One region of the Aerococcus sp. 150760013-2 genome, then DNA from elsewhere that is predicted to be linked to it. Evidence: riboswitches for the same ligand, from Rfam matches in the RefSeq annotation. Region 1 holds a riboswitch; each other region holds the start of a gene.
The links. Region 1 has a riboswitch for lysine ahead of ACUW85_RS01150 (ABC transporter permease subunit). Riboswitches for the same ligand answer to the same signal wherever they lie in the genome.
Positions count from the first base shown of each region.

Region 2: another riboswitch for lysine. It lies ahead of dapA (4-hydroxy-tetrahydrodipicolinate synthase); the one in region 1 lies ahead of ACUW85_RS01150 (ABC transporter permease subunit).
Region 3: another riboswitch for lysine. It lies ahead of ACUW85_RS00365 (YfcC family protein); the one in region 1 lies ahead of ACUW85_RS01150 (ABC transporter permease subunit).

Region 1 covers NZ_JBSEYI010000001.1:245,134-256,286, forward strand. Annotated here, with positions in the region: gene ACUW85_RS01135 (endonuclease MutS2) at 1-240, opposite strand, end outside; gene ACUW85_RS01140 (CvpA family protein) at 376-933, opposite strand; gene ACUW85_RS01145 (cell division protein ZapA) at 973-1,536, opposite strand; lysine riboswitch at 1,800-1,963, shown strand; gene ACUW85_RS01150 (ABC transporter permease subunit) at 2,067-3,734, shown strand; gene ACUW85_RS01155 (amino acid ABC transporter ATP-binding protein) at 3,747-4,505, shown strand; gene ACUW85_RS01160 (CHAD domain-containing protein) at 4,754-5,527, opposite strand; gene ACUW85_RS01165 (DUF368 domain-containing protein) at 5,647-6,528, opposite strand; gene ACUW85_RS01170 (GGDEF domain-containing protein) at 6,679-7,740, opposite strand; gene ACUW85_RS01175 (DUF2207 family protein) at 8,094-9,911, opposite strand; gene ACUW85_RS01180 (LemA family protein) at 9,905-10,447, opposite strand; gene ACUW85_RS01185 (fumarylacetoacetate hydrolase family protein) at 10,593-11,153, opposite strand, start outside.
Region 2 covers NZ_JBSEYI010000005.1:66,491-77,643, reverse strand. Annotated here, with positions in the region: gene ACUW85_RS03800 (tetratricopeptide repeat protein) at 305-1,387, shown strand; gene purB (adenylosuccinate lyase) at 1,533-2,834, shown strand; gene ACUW85_RS03790 (helix-turn-helix transcriptional regulator) at 3,083-3,952, opposite strand; gene dapA (4-hydroxy-tetrahydrodipicolinate synthase) at 4,075-4,965, opposite strand; lysine riboswitch at 5,135-5,283, opposite strand; gene alr (alanine racemase) at 5,375-6,538, opposite strand; gene ACUW85_RS03775 (FUSC family protein) at 6,714-7,259, opposite strand; gene ACUW85_RS03770 (hypothetical protein) at 7,390-7,758, shown strand; gene ACUW85_RS03765 (M24 family metallopeptidase) at 8,047-9,159, opposite strand; gene ACUW85_RS03760 (response regulator) at 9,177-9,968, opposite strand; gene ACUW85_RS03755 (amino acid ABC transporter ATP-binding protein) at 10,282-11,010, shown strand; gene ACUW85_RS03750 (transporter substrate-binding domain-containing protein) at 11,046-11,153, shown strand, end outside.
Region 3 covers NZ_JBSEYI010000001.1:68,539-79,691, reverse strand. Annotated here, with positions in the region: gene ACUW85_RS00390 (Crp/Fnr family transcriptional regulator) at 1-96, shown strand, start outside; gene ACUW85_RS00385 (MFS transporter) at 239-601, opposite strand; gene ACUW85_RS00380 (D-serine ammonia-lyase) at 697-2,049, opposite strand; gene ACUW85_RS00375 (chorismate mutase) at 2,375-2,653, shown strand; gene ACUW85_RS00370 (M20 family metallopeptidase) at 2,735-3,907, opposite strand; gene ACUW85_RS00365 (YfcC family protein) at 3,926-5,341, opposite strand; lysine riboswitch at 5,437-5,587, opposite strand; gene ACUW85_RS00360 (YjjG family noncanonical pyrimidine nucleotidase) at 5,708-6,385, opposite strand; gene ACUW85_RS00355 (alpha/beta hydrolase) at 6,433-7,362, opposite strand; gene ACUW85_RS00350 (nitroreductase family protein) at 7,534-8,130, opposite strand; gene ACUW85_RS00345 (amino acid ABC transporter ATP-binding protein) at 8,310-9,062, opposite strand; gene ACUW85_RS00340 (amino acid ABC transporter permease) at 9,078-9,746, opposite strand; gene ACUW85_RS00335 (ABC transporter substrate-binding protein) at 9,828-10,208, opposite strand; gene ACUW85_RS00330 (CBS domain-containing protein) at 10,307-11,068, shown strand; gene ACUW85_RS00325 (ABC transporter ATP-binding protein) at 11,135-11,153, opposite strand, start outside.

The DNA of each region.
Region 1 (11,153 bases):
AATATCCAATCGTTTTAAGAATGGTTTTACGTTGATTAGTTGGCTGACTGGGATCCGTTTGTCTAATTCAAACAAGCGTTTTAAATCGTCAACACTTTGTAAGGCTTGCTCGATTTCTTCCGCTTCTGCACTGGGTTTTAAATTTAAAGCTTGGATTTTTCCGATTTCAGTTCGGGTTTCTTTTGCTACTTGTTGTTGTATTTTCTCAAATTCTAAGGTTTGAAATATTTTAGGATTCAAAATGTGTCCTCCTTCGATTGTTATCAGTAATGAATATAAAAGGCGTCTTAAGTAGGAAATAGGCCGTGATCAATTATCACAGCCATATGAATTGCCATAATTGCGCAGTGCGCAAAGGCATATATTTGCACGTTGTTAAAATGGTAAGTTGCCTAGTCCTTGTAGTAGGATATTGAATACTTGACCAGATAAAATTGGGGTATTCAAGATAATGAAGTCGGCGACTGAAGAATTGGATAAGGCTGTTTGCACCCCTTCAAAGGTTAAAACTGACATAAACATCAAAATAAAGAATGACCAGAACCAAGCTGAGAAGAAGCCAAATAGGCCGCCCAAAATGCCGTTCCATTGAATATCCATTTCTTTAAATTTTAAGTCTCTTAAGCCAAAAGCAATTAATTTAGTAACAATCCAGACAAGCAAGATAATTGCTAACAAGGCAACTAATCTAAAGTAAATGATATCCATATTTTGTAATAAAGCTACTGGATAATAGACAAAGGTATTTTCAATATCAAAACCTACATAAGGCACCCATAAGGTTACAAGGTCAACTAGATTTTGATAGAACAAAACGGCAAACAAATACGCGACTAATAGGCCTATAGAATGAATGCCTTGCAGTATAGCCCCTCGATAGACACCAACGCCTATACTAAGTGTAAAAAATAATAAAATCAAAAAACTTGTCATGCTTTCCTCCCGTTGGTATCCATATTTTCTATCAATAGCCTATGATCTTGGTGTTTGACGCAAACGACCCAATTGTTTTGAGGCTGTGTTCACACTAGACTTCAAACTTGGTTGGCTAATTTCAGGAATTTCTTTATCTAGGTCAGCCTGTGTCAGTGTTTGTTTTCCACTTGCTTTTGTTTGCGCTGGTCTTTTAGCTAGCGCCTTAGCATGTCCCTGGTTCGTCTTGGCTTTTGATGGTGTTTGCGGTTGCGTTTTTTCTTGTGCTTCACGCATCTTTTCTTTTTCTATTTCAGCAATTTCTTTCACCAACGTGCCCATGGTTTGCTCCATTGATTTTACACGGACCATTAAATCGGCATTTTCTTTAGATTTTACAGCCATTTGTGCTTGTAAATCCACATTATCAGATTGGATGTTTAACGCTACTAATAAAGCCATCTCTTCCATTGACATATTGGGATTCTTTTTACTGATATCAGCAAGTAATTGGTTGATATCACGGCTCACTTGTTGAATATGTTCACTTGTTTTATGACTCTTGATGGTGAATTTGTGATAGCCCAATTTCGCTATTACTCTGTTTTTTTCTTCATTCGACATATTTGTCACTCCAACTTTTTTTACTGTGCGTTAAATGTTTATAGATGCAATAGAAAGGTCGCGTCTTAACGACTTTCGTTCCACCTAGCTTTCATAATCTTAGATATTTTACCATTTATCCCGAATAATGGCTAGACCTAGCCACTATCTGCTTTTAATGATCAAAAAAGATAGAAAAATTGCAATGATTTTAAGCTATCATGAAAGATTTAATCAGATTTTCATGACAAGTCATTATTCTTCGTGTATGATGAGATACGATATATTGAGATAGAGGTGCGGAGCTTATCAGTACATACCCGAGCGGGAGCGTTGAAAGTATGGAAAGGAATATTCGCCGAAATATTTTAACCCCAAGTTAAAGTATTGGGCATAAACAAAAAATGTTTATGACTGTCACTTAACCAAGTGATGCGCTATCCTAGGAGTGACGACTGAAAGACTAGTCATAGTCTAACTGCGTACAAAGGGAAGCCTCTATTGCAATTTATTGCTGTAGAGGCTTTTTATTATTTTCGGGAGGTATTATTATGAAAAATCATCAAGTAAGTAACACTTGGCAAAAAGCTTTGATTGCTATTTTGACCATCGTATTTGCCATCGTTGGCCCAACATCCGCTTTTGTTGAAGCGAGTGAGGTCGGCACAACAATTGAGGTTGACCAAGAAGCATTAGCTGAAGGTTTAGACACAGAAGGCGTCCTACGAGTTGGGATGGAAGCCAACTATGCGCCCTTCAACTGGTCGCAAACATCTGACGCGGACGGTGCAGTCCCTATTTCAAACTCTGACGGTGAATATGCAAACGGTTATGACGTACAAATCGCTAAACGTCTAGCTGATTCACTAGGTTTAGAACTTGAAATTGTTAAGTTAGAGTGGGACGGTCTACCACCCGCACTTGAATCTGGCATGATAGACGTGATTATTGCCGGTATGTCACCAACACCAGAACGTCTACAACAAATGGACTTCTCAAATTCTTACTATTCTTCAGATATCGTTCTTGTGACTATGGCTGACAGTGAATACGCAGATGCTAAATCTCTAGAAGATTTCGCTGGCACAACTGTTACTGGTCAATTAAATACATTCCATTATGATTTAATTCCGCAAATTACTGACGTAACCCAAGCCACTGCCTTAGATTCATTCCCAACGATGATTACAGCTTTAACTGCTGGTTCAGTTGACGCCTATGTATCTGAAAAACCAGGTGCCATGGCTGCTGTAGCTGCTAACCCTGACTTAACATACGTTGAGTTTGCTGAGGGCCAAGGCTTTAACTTAGGTGAAGTCACTTCTGATATTGCTGTTGCAACCAGAAAAGATTCTCCATTAACAGACATTATGAACCAAGCCTTAGCAACTATTCCAACCGCTGACCGTGACCAATTAATGGAAGATATGGTGAACTTGAACGAGCGCGGTGAAAGTGCTGGTTTCTGGTCTGAAGTTGCGGGCATTTGGGATACTTACGGTTCCCAATTCCTAACTGGTGCTGGTAACACTATGTTTATCGCGTTAAGCTCGACAATTATGGGATTTGTCATTGGTTTATTGATTGCTATCTACCGTTCATTAATCGTTCGTCGCGATCAAAAACCAGTTGCCTACTTCTTCTATAAATTATTCGACTTTGTGATTGCTGCCTACATTGAAATCTTCCGTGGTACACCAATGATGGTACAAGCTATGATGATTTTCTATGGTTCAAGACTATTCTTCAATTTCCAAATGTCTACTATGTTTGCAGCCTTACTAATTGTGTCGATTAATACTGGTGCTTATCTTGCCGAAGTGATCCGTGGTGGGATTACCTCAGTGGATAAAGGCCAAACTGAGGCCGCTCGTGCCATTGGTATGAACCACTACCAAACAATGACGACAATCGTTTTGCCACAAGCTATTCGGTCAATCTTACCTGCTTTAGGTAACGAATTTGTAATCAATATTAAAGATACTTCTGTATTGAATGTTATCGCAGTAACTGAGTTATTCTTTGTAACGAAATCAGCTGCAGGTTCAACTTACCTAACCTTCCAAACATTCCTAATTACAGCGATTATCTACTTTGTCTTAACTTTTACAACAACTCGTGTCTTGAATTTTATCGAAAATCGTATGGCAGGCAAAAAGACTTACCATGTCTATGAATCTAGCACGAATACAGTAATCAACGGTCAAAGAGAACAATAGGAGGAAAATGACATGCAAAACCAAGATCAATTAATCTTAAATGTACAACATTTAGAAAAACGTTTTGGGGAAAACTTGGTCCTACGTGATATCGACTTCCAAGTACGCCCAGGACAAGTAACCTCTATTATTGGTTCATCTGGATCAGGTAAATCTACCCTACTACGTTGCTTAAACCTACTTGAAGAACCAACTGGCGGCGACATTTTATACCACGGCCAATCGATTTTAAACGGGAAGAAAATGAACATTAATAAATACCGTACCCAAGTTGGTATGGTATTCCAATCATTCAACCTATTTAAAAACTGTACAGCCCTAGAAAACTGTACAGTTGGCCAACGTAAAATCTTAGGTCGTAGTCAGGCTGAAGCAGAAGCAGTTGCCCTTAAGAACCTTGAAAAAGTCGGTATGGCACCTTACCGTGACGCCCGCCCTGAGCAACTATCTGGTGGACAACAACAGCGTGTCGCGATTGCCCGTGCCCTTTCAATGGACCCAGAAGTCTTACTATTCGATGAGCCTACATCTGCCCTTGACCCAGAAATGGTTGGGGAAGTATTGGAAACAATGACCCAATTAGCAACAGAAGGTCTAACAATGATCGTTGTAACCCACGAAATGGCCTTCGCCCGTGACGTATCAACCAATATCGTCTTCATGGACAAAGGTGTCATCGTCGAACAAGGTCCAGCCAAAGAGGTCATCGATACCCCGAAACAAGAAAGAACAAAAGCCTTCTTGACAAGATACGCAAACGAAAGATTTTAAATAGGATGGTAAAAATGTCGCCTAGACTAGCCGTACTGTAACCAATCCTACGAGATCTGAAAGATATTGAAGGATTTGGTGATATGTCAGCGAAGTCTGACATTTTAAATTCGACTATGTAAGGTGCGAGTCGCTCGATCCCGATTTTGAATGAGGGTGCAAGGCGCTACATACTTTCAAATAGCAAAAAATCACAAAAAGCAGTTGGAAAATCCAACTGCTTTTTGTGTATTATCTTATTCTTAAATCTATTCCGCGCTTTCGATATTATCGCGAATTTGATTTAATAAATCACGCACATTTTCATCCTTCACTTTATCTTTGTATGCTGTCAGTAAATCATAATTGACATGCGCATCTGTAATTTCACCGAATTCAGATTGAATGGCCTTGGCGTCTTTTCTGTATTGGTTTAAGTCTTTAGAAACCGTATCGTCGAAGTAAGTGGCAGCATACCGCACCTTCTTGGCACTCTTTCTAATTTCGTGGACTACCTCGTAGTCAGAAATATCCACTGTCTTAAAGGCGTATCGCAATTTTTTATCCTTCTTTTTCAGGCGCTTAAGCGTATACTTTTTCCAGTCTTTCTTATTTTTAAATAGGTCGAGTTCAAGGATTTCTTTCGCATCCTCAATAGCCTGCTGAATGGTGGCGCTATTGCCCTTATTAAAAGTCCGGTTCATTTCTATCCGACGTTCTTTAACGAAGGTGTTAAACAGCTGGTAATAAGCCTCGCTGGTTTCAGGATGATTTACTGCATAATCTTCGCAATATTCATAAAGCACATCCAATTCACGAAGGGGCCCAAATACGCGCGCTGCTGCACCCAATTGCTGGTTCAACTTGTTATAATGGTCTTTGTCCATACGTTTTTTTATAAAGTTAAGTAGACCACGTAATTCTCGAATTGAAACACGCAAATCGTGGACTAGTTCATCGGAAAATGGGTTGTTCTGATAATCTAGATATAAGTCCGACACCTTATTTATCTGCTGTTCAAATACTTCATGCCGTTTATTCATTCAAATCACTCCCTTCCCTAGAAATTCGTTTTCTTATAAGTTCATTATACAAAATAAATTATTATCCGTAAAACGAAACAGGCACTCCCCACAAAAGGAAGTGCCTGTTTTTAGACGATTTAGTCATTTGAATATTTTTCTTCAATTTTAGAGAACCATAATGAGAAGATTGTCCCTAATACAAAGGCAATCACACACCAAATCAATGTGCTCATGAATGATAAACCAGAATTTGCTAAACCTTCAGCTGAGAAACCTGGGAATACTTGTGTTGGGAATAATGCAATCGATGAACCAATTACAGTCCCTAAAATAAAGTGGTACATTTTAGAGTAGTAATGTTTAAAGGCCCATTCAGCAACCTTCGCTAAACCAATGACACACAGTAACCCACCTAAACCTAACGGAATAATGACTGAAAAATCAAGGGCTGCAATACCAGCGGCCATTTTGTCATACAAACCAAAGTAGATTAAGAAGTTTGATGGGCTCATCCCCGGTACAATAACCCCTAAACCAATCAAAGCACCTGATAATACCCAAGCGATAAAAGAAGGTTGTACTTGTGTAATCCCTTGACCTCCAAAGTACATGATTAAGAAAATGATGACTGCAGTCACTGCAAGCAAGGTTAAGTCAGATGTACTGCGCCCTTCTTTTCCAGCAGACTTAAATAGTGATGGTAATGTACCCACTACGAAACCGATAAATAAGGTAATAAAAATAGCTGCGTAAAGTCCAAAAGCTTTTTCAACGAAAATTGAAAATACCAATATTCCTATTAAGAAACCAATCCCAACTGGAATAAAGTAACGCACATTTTTCCAGAAGTTTTCCGTAATGTTAGCTAAAAAGTTAATTATTTGATCGTACAAACCGAAAATCACAGCTAGGACACCACCTGAAAGACCTGGTAGAATGCCTCCTATCCCAACAGCTGCACCCTTCAGAACACGGATAAACCAATCTGCCGAAAAGACGGCATCTTTTTTATTATTCATTTATTCTCCTCTTTCAATTCCATTTTTTACTAGACAGTTCAATAAGACCAATCCATTGTACTATTAGATAATATGTATTGTATCAATCTTTGGGCTGAGAATCATCGTTGAAAGCTAAAAAATATGAAAGTTCTAGTTGAAAATAATCAATTAATCAACACTCAACTCACTTATAGCGCTCACCGTCTGGTTCTTCCCTCGGTGTTTCGCTTGATATAAGGCTTGGTCAGCCCGCAATAAGGTAATTTTCATGTCTTCATGCGGTTTTCTATGGGCCACACCAATTGACACCGTAATCTTCAAGGGGTCGCCTTCTTCACTAAATAGTGGCAATTCAGCAACCCTTTCATGGATAGATTCAGCTAAATCCAGCGTCTTTTGTCCCGTCTCGTCAAATACTAAAGCCACGAATTCTTCCCCACCATACCGGTAATAATCGAATAAATCGGACTTTAAATTATTTAACACGGTGCCTATTTCTTTAAGTGCCCTATCGCCCACAAGATGACCATAGGTATCATTTAACTTTTTGAAATTATCAATATCAAGAACTAATAGGGAATAGGGATCATTATTTTCTGAAATTTTCCTAAGGTCTTCTTCTAATTTTCGGGCGTTATAGAGGGTCGTTAAACTGTCATGCACTGAGGTTTGGTAGAGTTTGTCTAGATCGTTGGTGAACTGGTAAGAAACGTATATGAATGCCGATGACAAAACAGCTAGCAATAGTAAAGATGAAAATACTTGGGCGGGATCTTCTAATCGAATGATGGATATTGGCGTAGTAATGAAAATAGCCATCATCGCTAACAACCATAGTTGGAAGAACTCTGAATACTTGGCTTTAATACGGTCAAAGACACCTAAACTGAGCAAAATATAGACTAAGACCATCAAGAGGTTTAAACTGGACAAGGTTAAGTCACCAAAGAAAAAACGACCAATCGCAACCAGCACCATTGTCGGATAGGCAATTTTCTTATCCAAATATACCATGGTATAGGCGAATAGTACCGACCTAAAGTCAAAACGAACACCTTCAACGAGAAAGGATGACATCATCAAGCAAAAACCCGCTGCCGTTTGTAAACTAATAAAGAGTTTACGGTTGTTGATGGGATTTCGTCTTTCCTCAATACCATATCGCCAGCGCCAAACTAAATAAATATCCATAAAAACAATTGCCATATTTGCTAAGACATTTACAATCATGCTATCCTCCTGTATTCCATAATCTATATAATATGCCTAATTAAAAATATTTCCTTGAAATTTTTAAAAAGCCCTGTCTTGACATAAATACTCATTATAATCAATATACCACGATTGATCAGCCAGAAATAACTAAATTAACTTTCAAGAGAAAAATCTTGGAAATTTATCCATTCCTTAATTATTAGACATTCATTTTTTAATTTGGCTAAACCTTACACATAATTAAGGATAATAAGTTATATTATTGGAAATCCTGGTATGAATGTTTGAAATCATTCGCAAATAAAAAGCCAACTAAAACGAGTCTAGTTGGCTAATACAATTATTGTTCGCATTTATATCGTGACAGACTAGCGAACACCGCCGCCGCCACCTCCACCGAAGGAACCGCCACCACCACCGAAGCTGGTACCGCCACCTCCACCAGATGATGAAGAAGCTGTTGCAGCGCTATGACCGTCTGAATAAGATCTGTTAAGCATTGAACCATAGTACGCATAGTAGAAGAATGGCGCATCTGAGTAGGTTGAGATTTCAGCATATTCAGGATAAATCTTACGGAATTCTTCTTCCACTTCATCAGCAATACCAAAAGCACCCGCATAAATCATTAATTCATCCCATAAGGCAACTTCATTCGTTTGACGCTCATTTAGTAATGAGAAGTCTAACAGATAGTTTTTGAATTTCACGATATTATCGCGTAACTCAAAGCCTTTATCTGTATAAGCGACACCTGCCACTTCATGGGCGATATCTAAGTCGCTTTTTTCACGACGTGATTTGGCTGTTAAGCCGACAAAAGTGTAACCATTTTCTTCCAAATAATCTGATGAATAAGAATCTAAGGCTCGTTCATAGGCCTCAATTTTCTTGTAATTCTTTTCTATATATTTAGAGAAGGCTTTTTGTTCAACACGGCCGTCTTTTTGAGCAACACGTTGCATCAATTTAAACAATCGTGCTGATGGGCCGGTTGGCGCCTTGTCTGATTGAACATAGATAACAGCTTGATCTTTCGATCTTAGGATGCCATCAATTTCTTCTTCACGCACTGTGATATAACCATTTTTTACCAGGTATAATATCCCTGCCGTCATATAGTTTTGCCGCAATTCACTCTTGTTATCGATTAATTGGGATAAAATCACATAAAGTTGGAATACATCTTCAGTTGGCGCTTCACGGTAATATTCTCCTTGCGTACGTTTTTCCATAGTTTTCATGGTTGGATAATACTCTCGGTATTTCCGTTGGTCAGAAGCGTAACGAGAAATCCCCCAGATACCCGCACCAAGTCCACCAATACCAGCGGCTGCTGCTAAACCAAGGATGACCTTAGTAGATGTTGAGGTTGAAGTATCGGCTTCATTTGCCCCATCCATTTCTTGGATTTCTTCATAAGTAGCATTAGGATCATAATCTTCATAGTTATAAGATGACCCCTCAAATGCTTGCTCTACAAATGAATCAAATGTCCTATCTTCAATGACGAAGTCAGTTGGATAGGTTCCATCTGGAATACGCAATAGAATCGTTACATAGTTGTTTGACCCTAAAGCTTCAGTCGATTCTGTTTGTACGACACCATCGCTTTTGATATCAATATTACCTTTGTAACCAAACCCCCAAATGCGGTTATCTTCATAATTCATTGTTTGTACATCTGAGGAAATTTCTACGGACACAGCTTCCGGAGATGGCGATAGGTCTGAGTTAATAAACTGCCAATAGACCATTTGATCCGTTGATGTTTGTGTAACAAAATTTGAAATCTCATATGACAACTCGTATGTGTGTTGCCCGTATTCAGTAATCCCCCAATTCAGTTCATTCGTGTTTTGCCCATAGGTACCTGCTTTTTGGTCAAAACTATCATCAATATCCCAAGATGATTGTTGATCCATAGGCTTTCCATCCATTGAAACTGTAAAATTAGAGATATTCTGAACATCTTTAAGATTCAAACCTTTATAAATCTCAGTTCCCTCATCAGTATTCATGTCCCAAGTTTCATGGATTAAGGCTGATCCATCAGATTGTAAAGTTACATCTACATCGATCGAATTAATCTCATTCGCCAATACTGATTGGGGTGCTACCCAAAATAAAACCAACGCACCAAAGGCTATGATTATCTCAATAGCTTTTTGATGTGTTTTTACCATTGTGGCATCTCCGCTTTTTCTGCTGAATTTTCAAAGTATTCTTCTGGTGTAAATCCTGTAAATCCAGCAATAACAGAATTCGGGAAAGTTTTAATTAAACGATTGTATTTAGTAACAGTGTCATTAAAGACCATACGTGACTGACGTACATTGTTTTCATAAGTATTTACAGAATTCATTGTTGATTGGTAAACGTCCGAAGCTTTTAAATTCGGATATTGTTCCACTACTACATCAATTGAACGTAATGCACGGTTGAAAGCTGCATCATCTTTTTCCACATCACTAACAGAGGAGTTACGTGAAACATTCGAACGTGATTCAACGATTTTGGTTAAGGTATCGTGTTCATGTGTTTGATATTGTTTGGTTGCTGAAATCAAATTGGTTAAGGCATCCCAACGAGATTCTACTTGTGCTGCAATTTGCGCCATGGCATTTGATACCATTTCTTTGGAACGTACGAAGTTATTGTAGGCTCCAATCCCCCACACAACTAATATAACGATTATAGCAATGACAATAATCCATACCATAATATACAACTCCTTCTCTTTTTATATTCTAATTATACTTTAAATGTCATCGTCAATAAAGCGATACCATCGGGCATTGTATAAAAAAGAGAGGTAAAGTACTATATTGACATACTTACATCTCTCAAATTTCTATATATTTCTCTTATCCTTCTATTTCAAAGCTATTGGTTAAACGACCTAATCCTTCAATTTCAATCGAAATTTCATCGCCTGTTTTAAGCCAGTCTTGTTGATCTTCTGGATAACCTAATACTACCCCTGAAGGTGTACCTGTTAAGATGATATCCCCTGCCTGTAAGGTCATGTATTCTGAGATATAGGACACAATCTCAGCTACCTTGAAAATCATTTGCTTGGTACTAGCTGATTGAACTTCTGCACCATTACGGTATGTCTTAATGACTAAATTGTTGATGTCCACTTCATCTTTAGTCGTTAAATAGGGACCAACGGGTGTAGAGAAATCATTGGTTTTACCAAGTAACCATTGACCTGATTTAAACTGTAAGTCACGAACGGATACATCATTGGCTATAGAATAGCCAAATACGGCATCTAGGGCCTCGGAATGAGAAATGTTTTTAGCTGTTTTGCCAATTACGACTACTAATTCCCCTTCATAATCGAATTGTTCGCCGTGTTTATTCAATGGGATGACCTGATGATGGCTGGCTAAGGCGTTATTAAATTTTGAAAATAACAC
Region 2 (11,153 bases), on a different contig from region 1:
CAAGGCTTTTTATAATTTAATTTTAAGAAAGGGATTGTGCCGTAAAAATCCTGTAATATATGTTATAATTTAAGGGAAGATGAGGCCTTTGATAACCAATGCCAGTTTTAATCTCATGCAATACAGTATTTTACAACAGTCAGGAAAAATACAATTTTTAACACTGCGCAACTTTAAAAGCAAAAATGAAAGAGTATTTTAAAGGCTTTTTGGTTTCAATAGCACAAAAAAAACAGTACAATAAATTTTGGTGTAATGAAGAACTTATTTTATGCTGAAATTTATTGCTTTAGGAGACGAGCTTATGGATAAGGACCAAGAAAAACTTATACAAAGAATTCAAGCTGTGCCAACTGATGATTACAGCTACTGCATTCAAGTTATCTCTAAAATTTTAAGAGATAACCACAAACACACCAGCGATGAAGCTTTTATTAAAGCCTTCAATGAAGTGATGACAGAGAAATTCCCGAATCAATCAACAGATTACAATCAAATGATTGCTGAAATTAAAATGCAAGATGATGCCGAATTCGTCAAACGCATTCGCAACATTACGGCAGTCGACCCAGTCCGTGCTAATTTTGAAATGTCATTATACATTCGCCGGATGGAAGACGATTTCGACCGATTCACACCAAAGAAAAATATTAAAAATTTAAGTATTTATGATGAACTAGACCTTTTCCAATTTATCTATAATAATGATACAGGTTTAGAATTATCACCAACTACGCGCGATTATGCGGGTATGTATGTGGAGTATGCCAAAGTGCAAATTAAAGCGAATAAATGGCGTGAAGCGATTGACTCATACCAACAAGCCTTATTATGGAATCCCTATGATGTAGATACCATCTACGCCTTAGCGGAACTATACCAAGAAATGGAACAGTATGGGATGTCTTACCCAACCATTCTTAATGGCTTGAGTTACTCACTTAGAGTAGAGGACCTAGCTTATGGTTTTGCTTTAATCGGGGACTTCTACTACCGTAAAGAAGACTTTGAAAAAGCTTATACGTTATACCATATTTCCCTTATGTGGAATGAAAATGACAATGCCAGAGCAGGTTTGGAGGTCTTAGAAGAATTAGACCGCGAGTGGCCAGCAATTCTTGAAGGTAAGGAACAAGAAGCCTTCCTTGATGATCTGGGCTTAAACGACTACCCATCAGTGGATATGTTAACAGCTTTAAAAGAAGCCGCATTCCGCTTTAACGAGCACGACCAATATGAAGCGGCCTATGAATATTTAGCCATTTATGAAGATATCTTAGGAAACGTTGACCCGCAAGTGACGGCAGTTTTAGACCAACTAGAAGCTGACCATCCTGATTTATTGATGGAAGAATTGGACCATGATCACGACCACCACCATCATTAAGCCATAAAAATTACAGAGACGAGACCAATTACAATTCAGTAGCGGGACTCGTCTTTTTTTTCGAAAAATAATCACTGCCAGAAAGCTGGCTTGTGATATAATTGTTGCATACAAAAATTGAGCGCGTGCAATAAAGGAGAATGTTATGATACCTAGATATACCCGTCCTGAAATGGGGCAAATCTGGTCACAAGAAAATAAATATGCATCTTGGTTGGAAGTTGAAATTCTTGCAACAGAGGCATGGGCGGCCTTAGGTGAAGTCCCTAAAGAGGATGCGCAAGCCATTCGTGAAAAGGCCACTTTTGATGCAAAACGAGTGGAAGAAATTGAAAAAGAAACCCGTCATGATGTGGTTGCCTTTACCCGTAACGTGTCTGAATCATTGGGCGAAGAACGTAAATGGGTGCATTATGGCTTAACGTCTACTGATGTTGTGGATACAGCTCAAGGTTACCAATTAAAACAAGCAAATGATTTAATTCGTAAAGACTTAGACCGATTCTTGCAAGTGTTAAAAGCGCGTGCGATTGAACATAAATACACTGTTACAATGGGCCGTACCCACGGTGTTCACGCTGAACCAACGACTTTTGGTTTGAAAGTAGCGCGTTGGTATTCAGAATGTAAACGAAATATCCAACGTTTTGAAGCGGCTGCTCGCGGTGTTGAAGCAGGTAAAATTTCTGGTGCAGTAGGTACTTACGCCAATGTACCGCCATTTATTGAAACTTATGTATGTGAACACTTAGGCATTAACGCACAAGAGATTTCAACGCAAATCCTACCACGTGACCTACACGCTGAATATATTTCATCACTCGCTTTAATCGCTACAATGATTGAAAATATTGCGACCGAGGTCCGTTCACTACAAAAATCGGAAACACGTGAAGTGGAAGAATTCTTTGCAAAAGGGCAAAAAGGTTCAAGCGCAATGCCACATAAGCGTAACCCAATCGGTTCAGAAAACATGGCTGGATTAGCCCGTGTCGTTCGTGGTCATATCATGACTGCTTATGAAAACGTGACCTTATGGCATGAAAGAGATATCTCTCATTCATCGGCTGAACGCATTATCCTACCAGATACAACAATCTTAGTAGATTACATGTTACATCGTTTCGCAAACATCATGGAAAAACTAACCGTATTCCCTGAAAATATGAAACGCAACATGGATGCTACTCACGGTTTAATCTACTCACAACGTGTATTGCTAAAATTGGTTGATGCAGGCTTATCACGTGAAGCAGCCTACGACTTAGTACAACCTCTAACTGCAATCGCTTGGGACGAAGGCAAGCACTTTAAAGGGCTTGTAGAAGCCAATGAAGAAATCACTAGTCACCTTGATCAAGCAGCTATTGATGATGCATTTGACTACCACTACCATATCCAAAAAGTAGAGGACATTTTCGAAAAATTAGGAATAGTAGAAGAGTAGATTATTAGCAAAATTGCAATGACTGTATACAAAAAAAGCTCACGGTACTTAACCCAGATTAGGGCAAGTACCGTGAACTTTTTGTTTGATGTATGAAAAAACTTGTTGCAAGTAGCATGATTCAGCACTATTTTGTCCGATCCTGGACTGAGGGTGGTGCCACTGCTTTTAAGGCTATGATAGGTAAAGAGACAGCCGACGACTGAAATCAATAAATCAATAAATCTATAATCAAAAAAAAGAGATTCTTATGAGTCTCCTTTTTTTGGTACCTGATGCGGTCTAATATGATAATGCTTAATAAAGGCTCTATAGAAGTTACTATAATCATTAAAGCCAGCTTTTTGCCATGACTCCGTGATAGACAAACCATTTTCAATCAGGGTATAGGCATAGCCCAACCGCAAGTCCAAGATGAATTGGTAAATGGTTGAATGGAAGTAAGGCTGAAATACTCGGTTGACAGTTGACGTTGAAATGTCGAACTTGTCTGCGATGTCTTGAAGGGTTAGGTCTTTTCGGTAGGAATCAACAATAAAATGTTTAATTTCGTAGGCTAAAATTTCTCTTTCAGACATCTCTAATCGGTTTTGGTTTGAAGCAGAAGAAAGTCGACACAATTCAAGGAATATGGTCGATACAATACTAAAGATCATTTTCTTTTGAATGTTATCTTCAGGTCGTTTCAATTCCAACTGTAATTGAATCAAAGTTTGTAGTAGATGTTGCCAAGTGACGAAAGAGAAACTGAAGACATGGGGTTCATCAAAAATGTGTTTAACTTCAGGCGTTTCCACAAAATCATTGGCAATGGCATCTAAGTAAGGTTCGCCTAGGGATAAAATATAGGCATATATTTTTTCTTCTGTTGGTTTGTGGTCGTCAACGTGAGGATCACAGTCTTTTTCCGGTAAGATTAACCGTCTCATAATCGGTTCAGGTAAGACAACAATTTGACGAACAGAGACGTCAATTTTCTTGTCGGCTAACTCAATAGAGAAGGGTCTAAGGGGAATCAAGAGTTCGTTTCGATGGAAAGAAGAACGATTATAAATGTCAACCATTTGCTGATCAACTTTTTTTAGTTTGATTCGAAATGGAGGTGTTCCAGTTGGCATAAATCAAAACTCCTATTTTACATATTCAATCTATCACTTATCAGCTGCAATAAAAGAAAGAGCGTGCACTCATAAGGTACACACCCTTTAATATACCACAATTTACTTCAAAATTGAAAAGACTATAGCAAATTCAATCGTTTCATTTCAGCTTCTAGTGCAGCCACTGTTTCCTCTTGGGCAGGGACTAGTGGTAGACGCACTGAACCTGTATCGAAACCAAGCATAGACATAGCTTTTTTGATTGGAATTGGATTTGGTTCACTGAATAAAATGTCGATTAACGGTTTAAAAGTCGTTTGAATTTCAGCCGCTTTTTTAAAGTCGCCATTTAAGGCATAATGAGTCATTTCATGTACTTGTTTTGGTGCAATGTTAGCCAAAACAGAAATCACCCCTTGGCCACCCAAACTCATTAATGGAATAACCGTATCGTCGTTTCCAGAGTACACATCAAAATCAGGACCAACGTGGTAACGCGCATCCACTGCATTGGCTAAATCACCAGTTGCATCTTTAATCGCGACAATGTTTTCGATATTTTTAAGTTCCGCCAATGTTTTTGGTGCAATAGACATACCTGTACGTCCTGGTACATCATATAAGATAATAGGCGTCGTTTTTACAGCATCTGCAATGGCACTATAATGCGCCAATAAACCAGCTTGGCTCGTTTTTAAATAATAAGGCGTTACAGAAAGAATAGCATCTGCACCTGCGGCTACACAGTCTTTCGTTAATTGGATTCCGTGGGCAGTATCATTAGACCCAGCACCAGCAATCACGGGCACACGGCCATTGACTTTTTCCACACAGAATTTTACTAATTCAACTTGTTCTTCGTCAGTTTGTGTTGAAGCTTCACCAGTTGTTCCGGCAACGACAATGGCATCTGTACCATTTTTAATTTGAAATTCAATCAACTCCGCAAACACATCGTAATTGATATTTTGTTCTAATGAATTATCGTAAGGGGTAACGATGGCTACCGCAGAACCTTTAAAAATTGTCATGAGAATCCTCCTATATTGTTCGCACTTTGTAATTGTCTTTATGAAAAAACGATCAGATAGCTTGAGTATAAAAAAAGGCAGACAAGAGCATCACTCTATGTCTACCTAGGAAAACGTGTCAAAAAATACTGATAGCATTCAATAACCCTAACAGTTTTTAATCCCTAGCATAAGACAAGCGCTCCTCACCTTAATGGGCATTAAGGTTTGACAGGGATAACCCTTTTAGGTATTACCCCCAACACAGAAAATCTGCATTTCGGCACAACCACCTTTCACCATCGGCTACTGATTGGTTGCGCATCCTCTATATCTATACTTTCTATTTGTATAATCGTTAGTTTAAAATTAACATGACTATCCACTAAAGGCAAGGATTAAATGAAAAAACTATTAGATTTCGAAAGCGTTATTTCATTTTCTTTTTCTTATTAGAGGTATATTCTCTGGGCAATCGTTGGCCTAAATTCGTCAAGACTTCATGGGCAATCGTTCCAGCATGACTAGCAACGTCCACTACATCAACAGTTTGGCCGCCATTTGTCCCGATTAAAGTCACCTTAGCGCCAACAGGCATCTCATGGGGTAGGCGAATAATCATCTGGTCCATACAGATCCGGCCCACACTCGGGCACCGCTCGCCGTCAACAATGGCATCCAAGCCCAAATAACTTCTTTGCCAGCCGTCCGCGTAGCCAATCGGTAAGGTAGCCACCCATTCATCCGCACCGGCCACATACTCAGCCCCGTAGGAAATCGTATCGCCCGCATGCATTTGTTTGACGTAGATAATTTCCGTCTCCAAAGTCAATGCTTGCTTGAAATCAACAGGTGACGCCACATCTTCCATACTTGGAATGGATCCGTATAAGCCCAGGCCAAGTCGCGCAGCATCCAAAGTTTTTTCCGGGTACCAAAGGCTTAAGGCAGAGTTTGATTGATGGAAAAGGGGGGTGTACCCTAATGCTGAGTAGTCCAATTGACCAAGCAAACCTTCAAAAAAGTCAGATTGGGCTTGAACCTTGTCCTTACCATGGTCAGTGAAGGAATCAGCGGTTGCATAGTGGGTAAAGACTGAAGCCAACTTAAATTTCTTCGGATGTTTGGCAATGTAATCAATGATTTTTTGCGCTTTTTCAGCAGATCGCACGCCAATCCGCCCCATCCCAGAATCCACTTTAAGGTGGACATTCAATCGATGAAGGCGAGAAAAGTCTTTATCGTGTTTCTTGGCGTATTTTAAATAGTCCAAGCTAGAGACTGTCACACCAATTTCTAAATTAGCTAAAAGCCAAGCATCGTCTGGATCAGTCAAACCTAAAATCATGATAGGGGCAATAATCCCAGCGTCTCTTAGTTCTAACGCTTCATCCGCAACTGCGACCGCAAAACCGTCCGCACCGCGAGATTGGAGGGCGTCAGCTATTTTGACGGCACCTAAACCATAGGCGTCAGCCTTAACAACTGCCATGACAGCTTTATTACCGATATGCTTTTTAATAGCGAAATAATTATGAATAATCGCATCTAGAGACACGCTGGCCTTACTAGGGCGATGATAACTAATGGTCATAGTTTAAACCTCTCTTTAATCACATGGATTGATCGAAATAGATAGGAAAGGGCGTTAATATCGCGCATTTCACTTCTCATTTATTATACCACGTGTGGGTGAAAACTCGAAAGAAGGGTCTCTAACTTAAGGAAAAGCTAAGTTAGTTCAACCCTAAGGTAACCTTAGTGGTCAGTTAAACGTCTTCAGAAGTAGAAATTTGTAGAAACTTCGGTACATGGCTATTGTAAATAAGGATCCAAGGAACAACTCGGTCTCTTGGAAGAATGTACTCGATTCCAACAGCGACAATGGCACCCAAGAAGGTATCTAATACCCGAAGTAGCGCATATACATATTGATTGTCCGCTGGAATATTGAAGACAATGACAAGGAAAGTGGCGCTACCACCAATAACCCCTTGTGGATTCTTAACTAGAAGGTTGGTTTGAATCGTAATTAAAATACCTAAACCGCCTAAAAGTGCAGTAATCAAATAATGGTCAGGCAATAAGTTATGTAAAAAAATAAAAACTAATGAGGCAAAAGCCCCACAAACAATGGCTAAGGTTCTGCGCAAACCAAAAGAAAGCGACGAAGTGACGTCAGCCCTTTGTGAAAATACCGCTGAAAGGGCAGCGATTTGTGGGTCAATAGAGATAAATGCTGAAATAAGAACAATCATAAAGACACTCAAAGAAGTCTTCAAGGTCCTCATACCAACGTGAAAATTTTGTTTCACTGAAATAAGCTCCTTTAATTAAGAGGGAAAGTTGAAAAATTCCCCTTCTCTACAATTTGAATTTTCTTGTAAATAGATTATACTAGGAATACTTGATGAAATGAACTAAATAATGAAGGTGGTGCACTAGGTGAAGCGGCAAACATATCGCCAAGCGAAAAAGGAGCTTGAACGCGAGAAGAAGAATAACCAAAAAAAATATGGAAAAAATTTTTCAGATGATATTAAATCCTTGGTCCCTGAGACGACACTCACACAGGATACTGCTGAATTTAACGTCGAAACGTTTGCGGAAACACCTTTGCCAAAAGAAACCTTCCAAGACTTAGACACCAATGAAATCTTCTTTGAAAGACAAAAACAGAAACAGTACTTTTGGTCAGGTTCAAGCAATCACTCACGCAAAGTACTGGTATGGATCATTCTAGCCCTCGCCATCCTAGCAGTAACCTTGCTCGGACCGCGCGTATTCGAATTCTTCCAAATGATCTTTAAGTAGAAAAGGTGCGACAGAAGTCGTTAAGAAATAAACCACTAGAATACAAGCAAAAGCTCCCTTCACTTGTCGTGTTGGGAGCTTTTTTGAAGCTTATATTTTTAATATTTGAAATCATAAAATGAAAAATAGGGCATTTGTGGCCTGGGTGGTCTGTATTAATTTGGACGTTCCTTGAAAAGTGAAGCCAAAGCCTTCTTTATTACGAAATATATCTAAATTACTACATAGGGTATATAAACATAGATCTAAAAAACACGACAACTGTCGTGTTTTTTAGTGTGTAATGTTTTATTTTGGTTGAATAATAATCATATCTTTGGTGAAGTGGTTCAAGTTTTCAGTGCGACCATCATGTGCAATCACTAAATCTTCAATACGAACGGCTGTATTACCAGTCAGGTAAATACCAGGTTCGATTGAGAAGATATTGCCATCTTTAATGGTATCTGTATTAGCTTTTGACACATCGCCTTTTTCATGAACTTCGCGTCCAATGAAATGCCCTAGTCGGTGGGTAAATTGGTCCCCGTATCCTTGGGCTGTGATGTAATCACGCGCTGCAGCATCCACATTTGCCAAAGTTTCGCCAACTTTGACCGCATCAATGCCACGTAAATTGGCTTCCAGTACGATGTCGTATACCCTTTTGGCCTCAGCACTAGGCTCACCGTAATAAACGGTACGGGTCATGTCGGAACAGTATCCTTCATGTTTACAGCCGATATCAATGACAATCGAATCACCGCGCTTCGGCAAGGTATGGTCAGATTCATGGTGTGGGTCAGCGCCGTTTGGACCGTAAGCGATAATGGGTTCGAATGAAAAGCCGGCATCTGCACCTTCTTCATCGTAAATGCGGGCTAATTCATCTACGGCAGCCAATTCGTCCAAACCAAGTGGTAAGACTTCTTCGATTAAACGAGCCATGGCACGGTCGTTAATATCTGAAGCTTTACGCATTTTTTCTTGTTCTTCAGCGGTTTTAATGGCTCTTTGGGCATCAACTAAGTCAGATCCTACTTCAAAAATGGCCTGGTTGTATGTTTTGGCGATGGCTAATAGTTGGTCAGCCCGCCACAATTTATCCACGCCGATTCGTAGTGGGGCGTCGGTTGCTGGAAAATCCGCTAGATTTGCGAAGGCTTCAACGATTGTATAGTTATCATCTACCCAAGTGACGTCAACTCCAGCTAATTCGTCGAACACAAATAGCTTGTTAGCAATAATTTGTGGATCTTTTTCCGGTTGGATAATTAATAACCAAAAACGTTCCATAGGGTCAAAAATGACACCGGTGTAGTAGTCGATGGATGCCTTGTCGCTAATGATTAGGGCATCTAGGTTGTGGTTTTTAACTTGTTGTTGAATGGTTTTTAGTCGGTTGCTATGTTCTTGATCCATATGTCCTCCATCTCGTCTTACAGATAGCCGTCAGAAGAATCTTCACTATATTTCTCTTCAGCTTCTGGATGTTCCTCAATATATTCCTCAAATTCACGTAAGGTCATACCATCATGGGCTTCAAGGAAGTCCTCGCGACGGTCTTTACGGTATTTGACCATTTTCTCTTTAAATATTTCACCAGTAGTTGGCGGTGTCCAAGAAACGGCGTTGGCGCCAGCTTCGATTACCTTACGAATGGTGTCTTCATTCTGACCACCGGTTGCGATAATCGGCACATCTGGGAAATCCCGGCGAATCCGTTCAACTATAGCGGCTGTTTCTTTGCCACCAGAGACGTTTAGGATATCCGCACCGGCAGAAATTCGTGCATCAATATCGTTATAGGCAGAGACAACTGTCGCTACAATTGGAGAGTCGACGGTGTGTTCAATATCTAGAATATTTTCTGCGGTCATCGGGGCATTCACCACAACCCCTTGAACGCCTGTTGCTTCGGCAAAAAGGGCAATATCTACGCTACGCTTACCCTGAGTTGTACCACCACCAACGCCAGCAAATACAGGTTGACTGGCTACTGATGTTACTGCTGAAATGATTGCAGGATGCGGGGAGAATGGGTAGACAGCTAAGACGGCATCCGCATTACAATATAGGATTGTGGCGACGTCAGTTGTAAAGACGAATGATTTCAAAGTTCGTCCAAACACGCGAATACCCGATGCTTCGTTAATAACTTCTGGCACCATCACCATATCGCTTCTAAATTGCGAAGAGATATTTTGAGAGCCGTTTTTTGGTTGATTCAACGTTATAACCTCCATTTAATTGATTGAATGGGTGTTTCAAATAGTTCTAGTCTTATTATAGTACTTATGTAAAAAGAATGACAATTCAAAATTTCGACAGGGCGTCATATCAAATAAAAAGCTGTTCAAATAATTCGATTATGAAATATAAATTAACATTGATATCGAAACATGTTAAGAAATCTATCAAAAAATTTGACACCTATTTAAGAAATGATTAGAATTATTTTATCTTTATGCAAAAATCCTGTTTACATTCTAGTTTATTGCAATTGTATTCAAAAGGAAAAATCAAATAAGAAGAGGTGCTATGATGATTACATTTGATCATGTTGAAAAATATTATGGTAAATTCCACGCGTTGAAAGACATAAATCTGAAGATAAATGAGGGTGAAGTTGTGACCTTAATTGGACCCTCTGGTTCTGGTAAATCAACTTTGATTCGGACGATAAATGCTTTAGAAAAGGTAGATTCAGGCCATTTAATTGTTGACGGGAAAGATATTACAGATCGCAACACTGACATCCGTCAAATTCGCCGCGACTGCGGTATGGTGTTCCAACACTTCGAATTATATCCTCACATGACCGTGTTAGAAAATGTGACATTGGCACCTTTAAAAGTCTTGAAGAAAACTGATAAAGATGCCCAAGATAGAGCAGAGCGTTTATTACAACGGGTAAATATGTGGGATAAACGTGACGCATACCCAAGTCAATTATCTGGTGGGCAAAAACAACGTGTTGCCATCGCACGTGGTCTAGCTATGCGTCCGAAAATGATGCTATTTGATGAACCAACTTCAGCCCTTGACCCAGAAATGGTTGGGGAAGTATTGGACCAAATGAAACGTATCGCTTTTGAGGATAACATGACTATGGTTGTTGTAACGCATGAGATGGGCTTTGCCAAGGAAGTATCGAATAGAACCATCTTTATGGCAGAAGGAGAAATTTTAGAAGACCGTCCATCGAAAGAGTTCTTCGAAGATCCTCATGATGAACGTGCCGTTCAATTCCTAAGCAAGATCTTAGTCTAATCACCAAGTCACGCTTAAGGAAAGAGGGGGATACTATGAAAAAACTATGGCGAATTGTTGCGCTAGTGGCTTTTGCTTTCTTGGCTACGGCCTGTACAAGCTCTGCTACAAGCCAACAGGATATTGCTGAGCGAATCGACAGC
Region 3 (11,153 bases), 180 kb from region 1:
ATGTCATCTGAAACACTTAGCCGGTCCCTGCATCAATTAGCTGATGAAGGCAAGATTAAAGAACGGCATAACCATCAGATTGAAGTCTTTTGTTGAGAAGTATTGAGTTAAATTCAACTTCATAAACGTCTATAAGCATCGAACCTTCACTTTAGTTGGAAAGGTTCGATGCTTTTTGCAAGTAGATACTATTCGCTACTTCAGCAGTTTGTTGTTCAGCACCTGAAACATAACCAATTTATGTTAGTAAAACATCGGCTAAGAGACCAGCAATCGCTTGACCTACTTTGCGTGTAAATGAGTAAACTGAGTAGATTGTACCATCTCTACGTGTACCACGTTTGATGTAGAAGTCATCAATAACGTCTGTTACGTAAGCGTACATTGATATAGTGTAGTAACCCATAACTATACCCGCAACGATAAGTAAGATGGCAAATACTAATGGATTTTGAATGCTTAATACGAAAGCAAGGACATAGATGAAGCCTGCACCGATTAGTGCGAATGATCCAGCTTCTTTTTTACCAAATTTTTTCGTAATTGAACTTACAAATGATGCGATTAATAAGGCACTTAAAGTCATACCTGCAGTGGCAATTGTTGCTAAAAATAGGGCAAAATAAAAAAGAGTAAGTGAGCTGTGACACTCAATTACCCTTTTCTTCTATAGTGATTTCGATTTATCGTTTCACATTATTGATTGGCTTTACCATTTTCGTAGAATAACACTTGCTCATCTGCTGGTACCATTGACCCACCAGTTGCCCATGCAATATGGGTCATGTTAGCTACTTTATCTGTTAAGTTCTTGTGACGCAGATAGTTTTGCCCCGCTTCAGTAGTGAAGAGTCTTTGTGGACCAACTAATCCTGCTGTGGCTGCTGGCTCTACAAAAATATCTTCTACATCTTTCAGTGCTGTTAACAGACGATTTGACTCTTTGTCAGTCAATGTATAACCACCATCAAAGATACCTGACATTAATTTAGCCACGATTTGAGAGGTTCTAGGTACTGCTAGACCGTCCATAACGGTTAAGCCATCAATCCCAAAGTCATAGACTGAAATATCTGCAAATTTCTTAGAGATTAACCCTAGTAACATAGATGGTACATGAGTTGGTTGAGCAAAGAAGCAGTGAACATGATCCCCGTAAATTTGTTTCAAACCATAAGTAATACCACCTGGACTACCACCCACACCACATGGTAGATACACCATAAGTGGATGGTCTTCATCGACAACGATTCCTTGATCAGCTAACTGTTTTTCTAGTCTTGACGCTGCAGTTGTATAACCTAAGAACAATTGAATTGAATGTTCGTCATCAATAAAGTAAGCATAGGGATCTGATTGAGCTGATTGACGCCCTTGGTCTACGGCTTCTGTGAAGTTGGTCTTATGTTCGATCACTTGGACACCGTGGCTTCTTAGGTAGTCTTTCTTCCATTGCTTGGCTTCGTGGGACATATGAACTTGGACATTGAAACCAATTTTGGCAGACATCACACCTGAAGAAATCCCCAAGTTACCTGTAGTTCCAACAACTACAGTGTACTGTTTAAAGAAATCTTGGAATGTCTTAGTCGCAAATTTCGAATAGTCATCGTCATAACCTGATAATAATTTCTCTTCAAAGGCTAATGCTTCAGCATGATGCAAGACTTCATAAATAGCCCCTCGAGCCTTAATAGTACCGGCAATCGGTAATAAGTCATCCCGTTTTAGGAACATTTGGCCAGGAAATGAAAAATCATAAGTGGTTTCTAACGCAGTCTTGAATTTGTCAATGTCAGAGATTGGCGATTCAATCAGACCATCTAAAGCCACCGTATCTTCGAAGACTGCTTTGATAAATGGTGCAAATCGTTTTAATCGTGCCTCTGCGTCTTTAATCTCTAGGACTGACACATCCAGCTGCCCTTTTAGGTTCTTGAAAGGTACATGGCTATCATTCTCCCAAAAAACGGGCTTACGGTCACGAATATCACCTAATGTTCTTTGATTCACCTGTTCTCTTGTTTCAGATATAGATTCTGTTGACATATCTATCCACCCTTCATATTATTTATTTTTTATAATGCACATTTTTCAACTCAAAAATTATAACGATTTTTTCCGCGTTCGTCAATAAATTCAGATAGTGTAGACAATCCCCATTTGCAATTGCTTTTGATTTGGTCCTTACTTATAATGGATTAGACGAAGTAGTAATGTTTAAATCAATATTATGAAAAATAAATATCTTAGATAAAGTGGATTGTTCGGACAAACTAGCCAGTATATTGACCTAGTCGTCATCCGCCTCCCGATATAAAATTCTAGACTTACAAAAATTACAAAATTAAATGACCCATTAAAGGAGAAAGACATGTTAGAAAAAGAACGTACAGAGATTGACCGCCTTGACCGAGAAATCGTGAAATTATTTGAGGAAAGAACGAAAATGGTTGAGCAGGTAGCTGAAGTTAAGCTAGCCAACAATAAAGACATTTTAGATGCTGGTCGTGAAGCGTTAGTCATTGAGAAAGTTCAAGGCTACTTAGAAAACCCTGAACTAAAAGAAGAATTAGCTGATTTATATACTGAAATCATGCGTATATCTCGCGGTCATCAGGAGCATTGGATGGCTCAACAAGAAGAAAAATAACCGCTATGAATCAATAAAGCAAATATAAATGTTTGCATTGAAAAAATCGTCCGGGTTTCCCCAGGTGATTTTTTCTATTTCCTATACTTTTCGATTGGCAAATTCTGTTCGGATCTCAGCTAGTAGTTCTGGTTTGCTAATAACATCAATACCAGTACGCGCCAATGTTTCAACAACTTTCATCATCATGTCATAGGCAAATGGTGTTTGGGTACAGTCTCTAAATTCAGGTGTGTGCCCGATAACACGCTTGCCATTTGTGATTGAATAGTAAGAATGGATTGAAGGGACTACATGACTGACGTCACCCATATCAATTGACCCATTTTCCCCTAATTTCTCGGGAACCATTTCAATACCTAATTCACTTGCATTTTCGTTGTAAACTGCAGATAAAGTCTCGTTAGTAATCATATCCCTGTAGATATTTTCAAAGTCTGTGTGCTTCATAGTACAACCACTTGCAAGTGCTGCGGCCTTAGCACAGTTGATGATTTTCTCCGATAAAACTTCCATATAAGGCGTATCCAAGGCGCGGACATAGAATTCAGCGCGTGTGTATTCAGGGATCACGTTGGCTGCGTCTCCACCGTGGGTAATAATCCCATGTACACGAGCAGATGACCGCATTTCTTGGCGGAGACTATTGATATTATTAAATAGGTTTAACATAGCGTCTAGGGCGTTAATCCCTTCTTCTGGCGCTTCTGCAGCATGGGCCGGTTTACCGAAAAATTCAAAAGCAATTGGGTGGATAGCCATTGAAGTGCCAGACATAGTATTTTCATCTGAAGGATGGGTACACATAGCCACATCTACGTCGTCAAATACGCCTGAATTAGCCATATCTACCTTAGTTCCAGTTGTTTCTTCAGCGGGCGTTCCTAAAACAATCACTCGGCCGCCAGTCTGGTTGATTACCTTAGATAAGGCGATACCAGCACCAGTGTCTACAGTCCCAAGCATATTATGGCCACAGCCATGCCCAATTGACGGTAAGGCGTCGTACTCAGACAAGTAAGCAATTGTTGGGCCAGGTTGACCTGAATCAAAAGTCGCTCTAAAGGCCGTATCAAAGCCAGCATACGGGGTTTCAACAGTAAAACCATGTTTTTCAAGCAATGCAATATGGGCTTTTGACGATTTAAATTCTTGATGGCCTAGTTCTGGATTAGCAAAAATATAATCGCTCAATCCTCTTAAGTCTGTTTCTAGGGCGTTAACTTCTTGATGTAATGTTTCTTTTACAGTCATAAAATTTACTCTTCCTTTCTAGAATGGCCCGTAGCCTACAAAATGGGCGAAGATTAAAAATGCCAATCCAATTAAAATATAAATGGTTAGTAATGGCATAAACCATTTAAACCATTTGTTATATGGAATTTTAGCCAGTGATAATTCAGCCATCAGGACACCGGATGTTGGAATAATGGCATCCATGAAACCTGAACCTAATTGGAAAGCAAGTACAGCTGTTTGTCTTGTGACATCTAGTGAGTCTGCAATTGGTAACATGATTGGCATCGTTGCTGCTGCTTGTCCTGAACCAGATGGGATAAAGAAGTTGATCAAGATTTGAATCACGTACATACCAACTGAACCTAGAATAGCTGGGAAAATGTTCACTACTTGTACAAGATAGTAAATAATTGTATCTAAAATCATCCCATTTTCCATGACTACTAAAATACCGCGGGCAAATACAATAGCAAGTACTGAGAACATCATTTCACCGGCCCCAGCAACGAAGGTGTCGGCTATTTTGCCAGTTGAAAGACCCCCAATTAAGGCGGAAACAACTGCCATTGTAAAGAACATCGCGCCTAATTCATCAATAAACCAGCCAATTTGGAATACACCATAAATCATTATAGAAAAACCAACAAGTAAAGCTATTGAAATCCATTTGTGGCGTGATGAAAATGCTGGTAGTTCCTGTTCATTTAAATCGATATAGTCAGCTTGCGCTTTATCCGCAGCTTCTAAATCAGCAACGTCGCTTTTGCTTGGATCAGCTTTGACTTTTTTCGCATAACGCATAATAAAAATCGTTGTCACTGCCCAAAGAACAATGAATAAGGCGATACGTAAGCCAACACCTGAGAATAATGGTAATTCGGCTAAGGCTTGGGCAACACCTACTGAGAATGGGTTCATAAAACCGGCATTAAAGCCCACTGCAGCCCCAAGAATTAAAACGGCAATCCCTGTCATGGCGTCGTAGCCTAAAGCTCTAGCTAGTGCTATACCGATTGGGATGAAGAGGATAATTTCCTCTGATAAACCTAAAGTGGCACCACCTAAACCAGTCACAAAAACAAGAATAGGAATGAAGACTTCCTCGCGTCCTTTTAAGGCACGGACTAAACGACCCATTAAGGCTTCCAGAATGCCTGTTTCGTTAATTAATTTGAATGATCCACCTGTGATAAAGAGGAAGAATACGATAGATCCTACCTCAATAAAAGCTTGCGGTAAGGCCAGAATCAACTGGAAGGGATTTTGTGGGCTAGAATCAATAAAATGGAAAGAATCTGGTACTAAAACAGTTCGATCATCAACCAGCATTCGTTCAAACTCCCCTGCTGGAATAACCCAGGTTAAGACCATCATGATGACCATGATTGAAAATAAAAGTACTAATGCATTCGGCATTTGTAACTTTTTTGGAAAAAGTTTTGACTTCATAAAAAAGCTCCTTTTAAAAATTTGAATAAAAAAATACCAAGGCAAGCAAAAGCTCGACTTGGTATTGGTTGAATACAGAAATCACTTTTGCCCGCAAAATAGAAAGCGCTCCTGGAAGGAATTGGGCATTCCTTTTTGGCAGTGATGCATTTTTTTAATACACCCCCAACAGTAAGTTATACTGTTTCGGCTAATAACCCTTTCTCCAAATGGATACTGATGTGATTAGCGGCCTCTTTCTATTTCGCATTTATTCATTTAAGTCTAATCTTATGAAATAAAAGGTACAATGTCAAGAAATTTTACAATCGATGTTATATGCTATTGTGCGTTCATGAGAAAAATTGGTTAAACTAAGTCAAAAAACTATAAATCGTATATTTCATTTAATTGCGCAATATCATAGGTTGGCATTACTGGATCTTTTACTTCTTTCCTTTTTGGGTTATACCAAATGGTGTCGATTCCAGCATTAATACCTCCTTGAATATCTGACGTAAGCGAATCCCCAATAATGGCTGTTTCTTCTTTATTAAAACACGGTATTCTTGAAAATACTGTATTAAAGAAATTTATACTAGGCTTTTGCGCATTCAGTTCCTCAGATATGAACACATCTTTAAAGTACGGGATCAAACCAGATTTTTGTAAACGATAAGATTGCGTTTCAGCAATACCATTTGTAACGATATATAAATTTGCCTGTTTAGAAAGTGAATTCACTAGTTCCAAACTATTTTCAATAGGTTTTATACCTTCTTTTAGATACTGCCGATAATTTCTTTCCATTTCAACACTATCCACTTCAATGCCTAGTTGATTGAAGAAAATACCAAATCTACCATTTACAACTTGTTCTGAGGTTAAAATCCCTTGTTCGAATTGGCGCCAGCGACTTTGATTCATGGTATTATACATTTTCTCAGTTTCCTCATTATAAGGAATATCCATAGCCTCAAATAAAGATTTCAATGCACCCTTTTGCGCATCTTGGAAATCTAATAAGGTATCATCTACATCAAATAATAAGTTTTTATACTTCATATTTACCTCTTTTTATTATCCTAAAACCAAAGTATCATCCTGAGCACTCAGGAATAAGTGCCTTTTAAGATGATTTGTTTCAACCAATTTTCAGCTAGCGGTAGCCATTGTGCGGCAGTTTTATTGATTTGAACTGGATATAAAGCTGAAGATTCGTTAGCTACTGACAAACCATGTGGCCCTTTTTGAAAGATATGCATTTCAAAAGGTATTTCATTTTCTTCTAAAGCCAAGGCAAATGAAATTGAGTCGCGCACATTCACCACTTGATCTTCTCTTGTTGCCCAGATGAAAGTTGGTGGTGTATCAGCGTTCACTGTTGAAGGAATAGAATATTTTACAACTTCTTCAGCAGTTGGTTGCGGTTTACCGAAGCAAGCTAGAGAAATAGCAGTCGCATATGCTTGCACATTTGGATCAGGGTTCTGTACATTTTTACCAAAATAGTAGGCAATATCTGTTAAGGCATATGAAGAAATATTAAAGGCTGGCTTCAATTGGTCGCCTGTTAAACTGGTAGCGTCTTGGATAACTGGTTGGCTCCACAAGTTGCCGTACATACCTGTATTATGCCCACCTGCAGAGAAACCGATTAACCCAATTTGGTCTGTATTGACTTGCCATTCGCTTGCATGTTTGTGGATGATTTCAAATGTTTTGGCTGTTTCTTGTAAAGCATGTGGGAAAACCACATCTTCTTTCACTGGAAATTGGCCCTCAGCAAGGGTTTGGTCGGTCGTTTTGCCTTGACCATAAACAGAATACCGTAGGACAAAAGCGTTAAATCCCATTGAATTAAAGGCCATCGCTACTGGCTCAGCCTCACGGTCAGAACAATACATGTATGAACCACCTGGGCAAATAATAATAGCTGGTCTCGTTCTCGTATCATCACTGGTCGTGAAAGGATCTAACAGATAAGTCGTTAACGTCACATCGTCTCGGTCTTCGTATAATTTAATTACTTCACTCCGCATATTGGGCCTCCTAGTATTTTATTTATACCATTATAACATTGTGTATTAAGGTGTGACAAAAGTCGTGTAGGATCGACTTTTGGGAAGTGTCAGAAAATCCTGACTTTTGGAACCTGATATGATAAAAAGGGTTGTGACAATACCGTCACAACCCCCTCATTAAAATATTGATTAACGTTCTGTAACTAATTCAGAAACAGCGATTGATTCTTTGTCAGCTGCAGGTGCTTCAATTGAACCGAATGGCATTTCAGCAACTAGTTCCCAAGCTTCAGGTAAATCTAACAATTCACGAATTGCTGCGTCAAATCCTTGCTCGTAGCCAATGTTGAAATGTTGTAAGTTTGCACCTAAACCTAATTCAGTTAATACTAACCAAGCTGTTAATTGCGCATTTGCTGATTCGTGGTTTTTGTAAACTGAACGACGTTCTGGGTTACCAGGGATACCTGCTTCAACAGCGTCACGGTCTTCGAAGAATAAGATTGTACCAACTGCTTCACGCGCACCATCCATGATTGGTTTCATGTAGTTTAATGTACCTGCGTCTAATACTTCTGTTTGTACACCTTTAATCAAGTCCCAAAGTTGTTGGTTTTTTTCACCAGAAACGACAACAACACGTACACCTTGTGAGTTAAATGCACTTGGTACAGTTGGAATCACTTCGTTTAAAGCAGCAGTTACATCTGAAGCAGTCACATCAGTGTTAGCACCGATAGCGTAGTGAGAACGACGTTTAGTTAATAAATCTTTAAAAGCTGACATAAATTAAATACTCCTCTTAATTTCAAATTTTTTAAATAACAAGTTCCAATTAGAACTATTTATAGTCTACATGCTTACTTTTTAAAAGTCAATTATCAAGTTCATCAATGTGCAATCTTCTACTTTTAAGTTATCAAAAGACTATATTCGGTACGCTTTTGGTACCATATCAGAACAATTTAGATAACGTACTCATTGGCCCCAATGTATTCTTTTAGGAATTGTTTGGTTCTCTCTTCTTTTGGATTAGTGAAGATTTCATCCGGCCGTCCTGATTCAACGACCACCCCATCGTTCATAAAGACAACCCGGTCCGCCACTTTGCGGGCAAAATTCATTTCGTGCGTCACGATAACTAGTGTTGTGTGCCCTTTTGCCAGGTGTTCGATGGTTTCAAGCACCTCATTCACTAATTCTGGGTCTAAGGCAGACGTTGGCTCATCTAGTAGAATTGCTTTAGGTTGTACAGCAAGTGCCCGGGCGATACTTACCCGTTGTTGTTGCCCACCTGATAAAGTCACAGGGTATTGGTTTTTTTGTTTCGACAAGCCCACTTGTTTCAATAATTTTTCACCAAATTCAGCAGCTTCGTCTTTTTTCATGACCTTATTTGAAATTAAAGATAAAGTAACGTTCTCTAAAACTGTCTTATTTCTGAACAAATTATAGTGTTGGAATACCATGGCAGTTTGCTGTCTTAAGGCAAAGGCATCTTGCTTCTTGATATCCGGTGCTATGACTTTAACCCCGTTAATTTCAATGGTTCCTGATTCTGGTGATTCCAGTAAGTTTAAACTCCGCAAAAAGGTCGATTTTCCTGAACCTGACGGCCCGATAATTGCGACAACTTCTCCTTCGTTCACTTGAAAGTCAATCCCCTTCAATACAGTGTTATCGCCAAATTTTTTCACTAATTTTTCAACTGTAATCATATTGGTACTCCTTTCCTAGCTGCGTTTGTAAGGTACAGCTATCTTGCGTTCTAGTTTGCCTTGTAACCATGAAATGATCACGATGATTACCCAGTAAATGAAACCAACTACAACATAGGTTTCAAAATACAGCATTGATGATGAAGCAATCAATTTCGCTGAAGCAAAGACTTCGGTTACCCCTAAGGTAAAGACAATTGACGATCCTTTAACTAGAGAAATAAAGACATTTAAAGTACCCGGTACAGCATTCACAACTGCTTGTGGGATGACTACAGTTTGGTAAATTTTCCAAGGTTTCATCCCTACTGATAAGCCAGCTTCAATTTGTCCGCTATCTACAGAATCTAGGGCTGCACGGAAGATTTCCGCTAAATAAGAAGCTTCTTTAAAAGATAAACCGATAATCGCTGCACTCATTGCAGACAAGTTAGACATAGATGGGAATAATTGTGGGAGTCCAAAGTAGATAATAAATAATTGCACAACTGTTGGTACCCCGCGGAATACAGAAATATATGCCGCTGACATACTTGAGATAATTTTATTTTTGCTACGGCGGCCAAAGGCTACGATTAAACCAATCACCACAGCGAAAAACATAGAGACAAACGCTAGAACAAGCGTTGTAGGTATATAGCTAGCAACTTCTGGTAAGATTTCTAGCATGTATAGAAAATCCATATTCATTCACTTCCTTTTTGTAAATCCTTTTCATTCTTGTTGCCTATATCAGGCACTATCCTGTTTTCCAAATATGGAGAATTATATAAGGTTTTTTTGCAAATAAACAGTGATGTGCTTTTTATTGCTCAATCGTTTTCGGTCGAATTCAACAAAACCCCACCGTTCATACATGGCAACTAACCAGGGCAAACGGTCAGCAGTCCCTAGCGTACGGAATGGTTTGTCCTTCAATTGGATGCTCGCTTGAATTATCGTATAATCCTGAGCATAGGCATCGATCTGACCTTTTTCAACATTTAACTCAGGTCCTTCACGATTTTCATAAGTACGGATTTCAATATCTAAACTCTTATCTTCTATATATTGCGTCATGATATCCACCTTATGTGACCCTGCAACACCACCAATTGTTTTCCCTTCCAAGTCTTCAATCTCTTGGATGTCAGAATCAGCTAGCACACCTAAGATTGTAATTTATTTGCTCAAGACTATTGCTATTCATTATTCCATCATCTTTTTGTTATAATTAAAGTAGTAGATAGAAGGAGGTTGCCAAGATGACCAGTCATTATTCTGAAGAATTTACCAGGGATAAACCCTATTCAGTAACAGTCGCTTTTATTAGCCACTTTAACACCCTACACCAAACCATGAAGGGATTATTAGTCAATGATGATGCTACTTTCTTCCAGTGTGTAGAAGAATTAGCCAAAACGAACCAAGTAATCAAACGTAACCATCAATTTTTAGACCAGATTCGCCAGTTACGCAACTTGTTGACCCACCACAAGACAGATGTTGAAGTAAACCTGGCTTATCCTTCTGAAGAAACCAATCAACAACTCTTTGAAATCAACCAATTACTGACAGAAATTCCGTCAACTAGAAAATTTATTAAACCAGTTTTTGCCATTAATATGGATGATAGTCTAGAAAAAGCCTTGACTGATTTACACCACCATCAAGTATCCCAATTACCCGTCTTTAATAAGGAACGTTTGGTATCCGTTATTTCTGCAGAATTGATCACTAAATTTATTGCGGATGAAATTACTAAAAATTCTTGGTTCTATATGGACTTCTCCAAATATAAAGTAAAGCAAATCATCAATCATAGTCAACATAAGAAAATTACCCGTAAACAAATCATTTCACCTGATACCCCAATTTTTGAATTAGATGATTTAATGGTCGACTTGATGCGCAACAACCGAAATGAAGTCTTATTGATTTCGGAAAAAGACGATGTCCGTAAACCTGAAGACATTATTGGAATTGTCACTCAACGGGATATTACGACGATTCTAAATTATTTATAAGATGAGGGTAGACAAAAAAGCTAGCGAAAATTGCCGCTAGCTTTTTTGTTCGCCTTCAATAAGGCCTTATTCAGCTTGGTGGTCA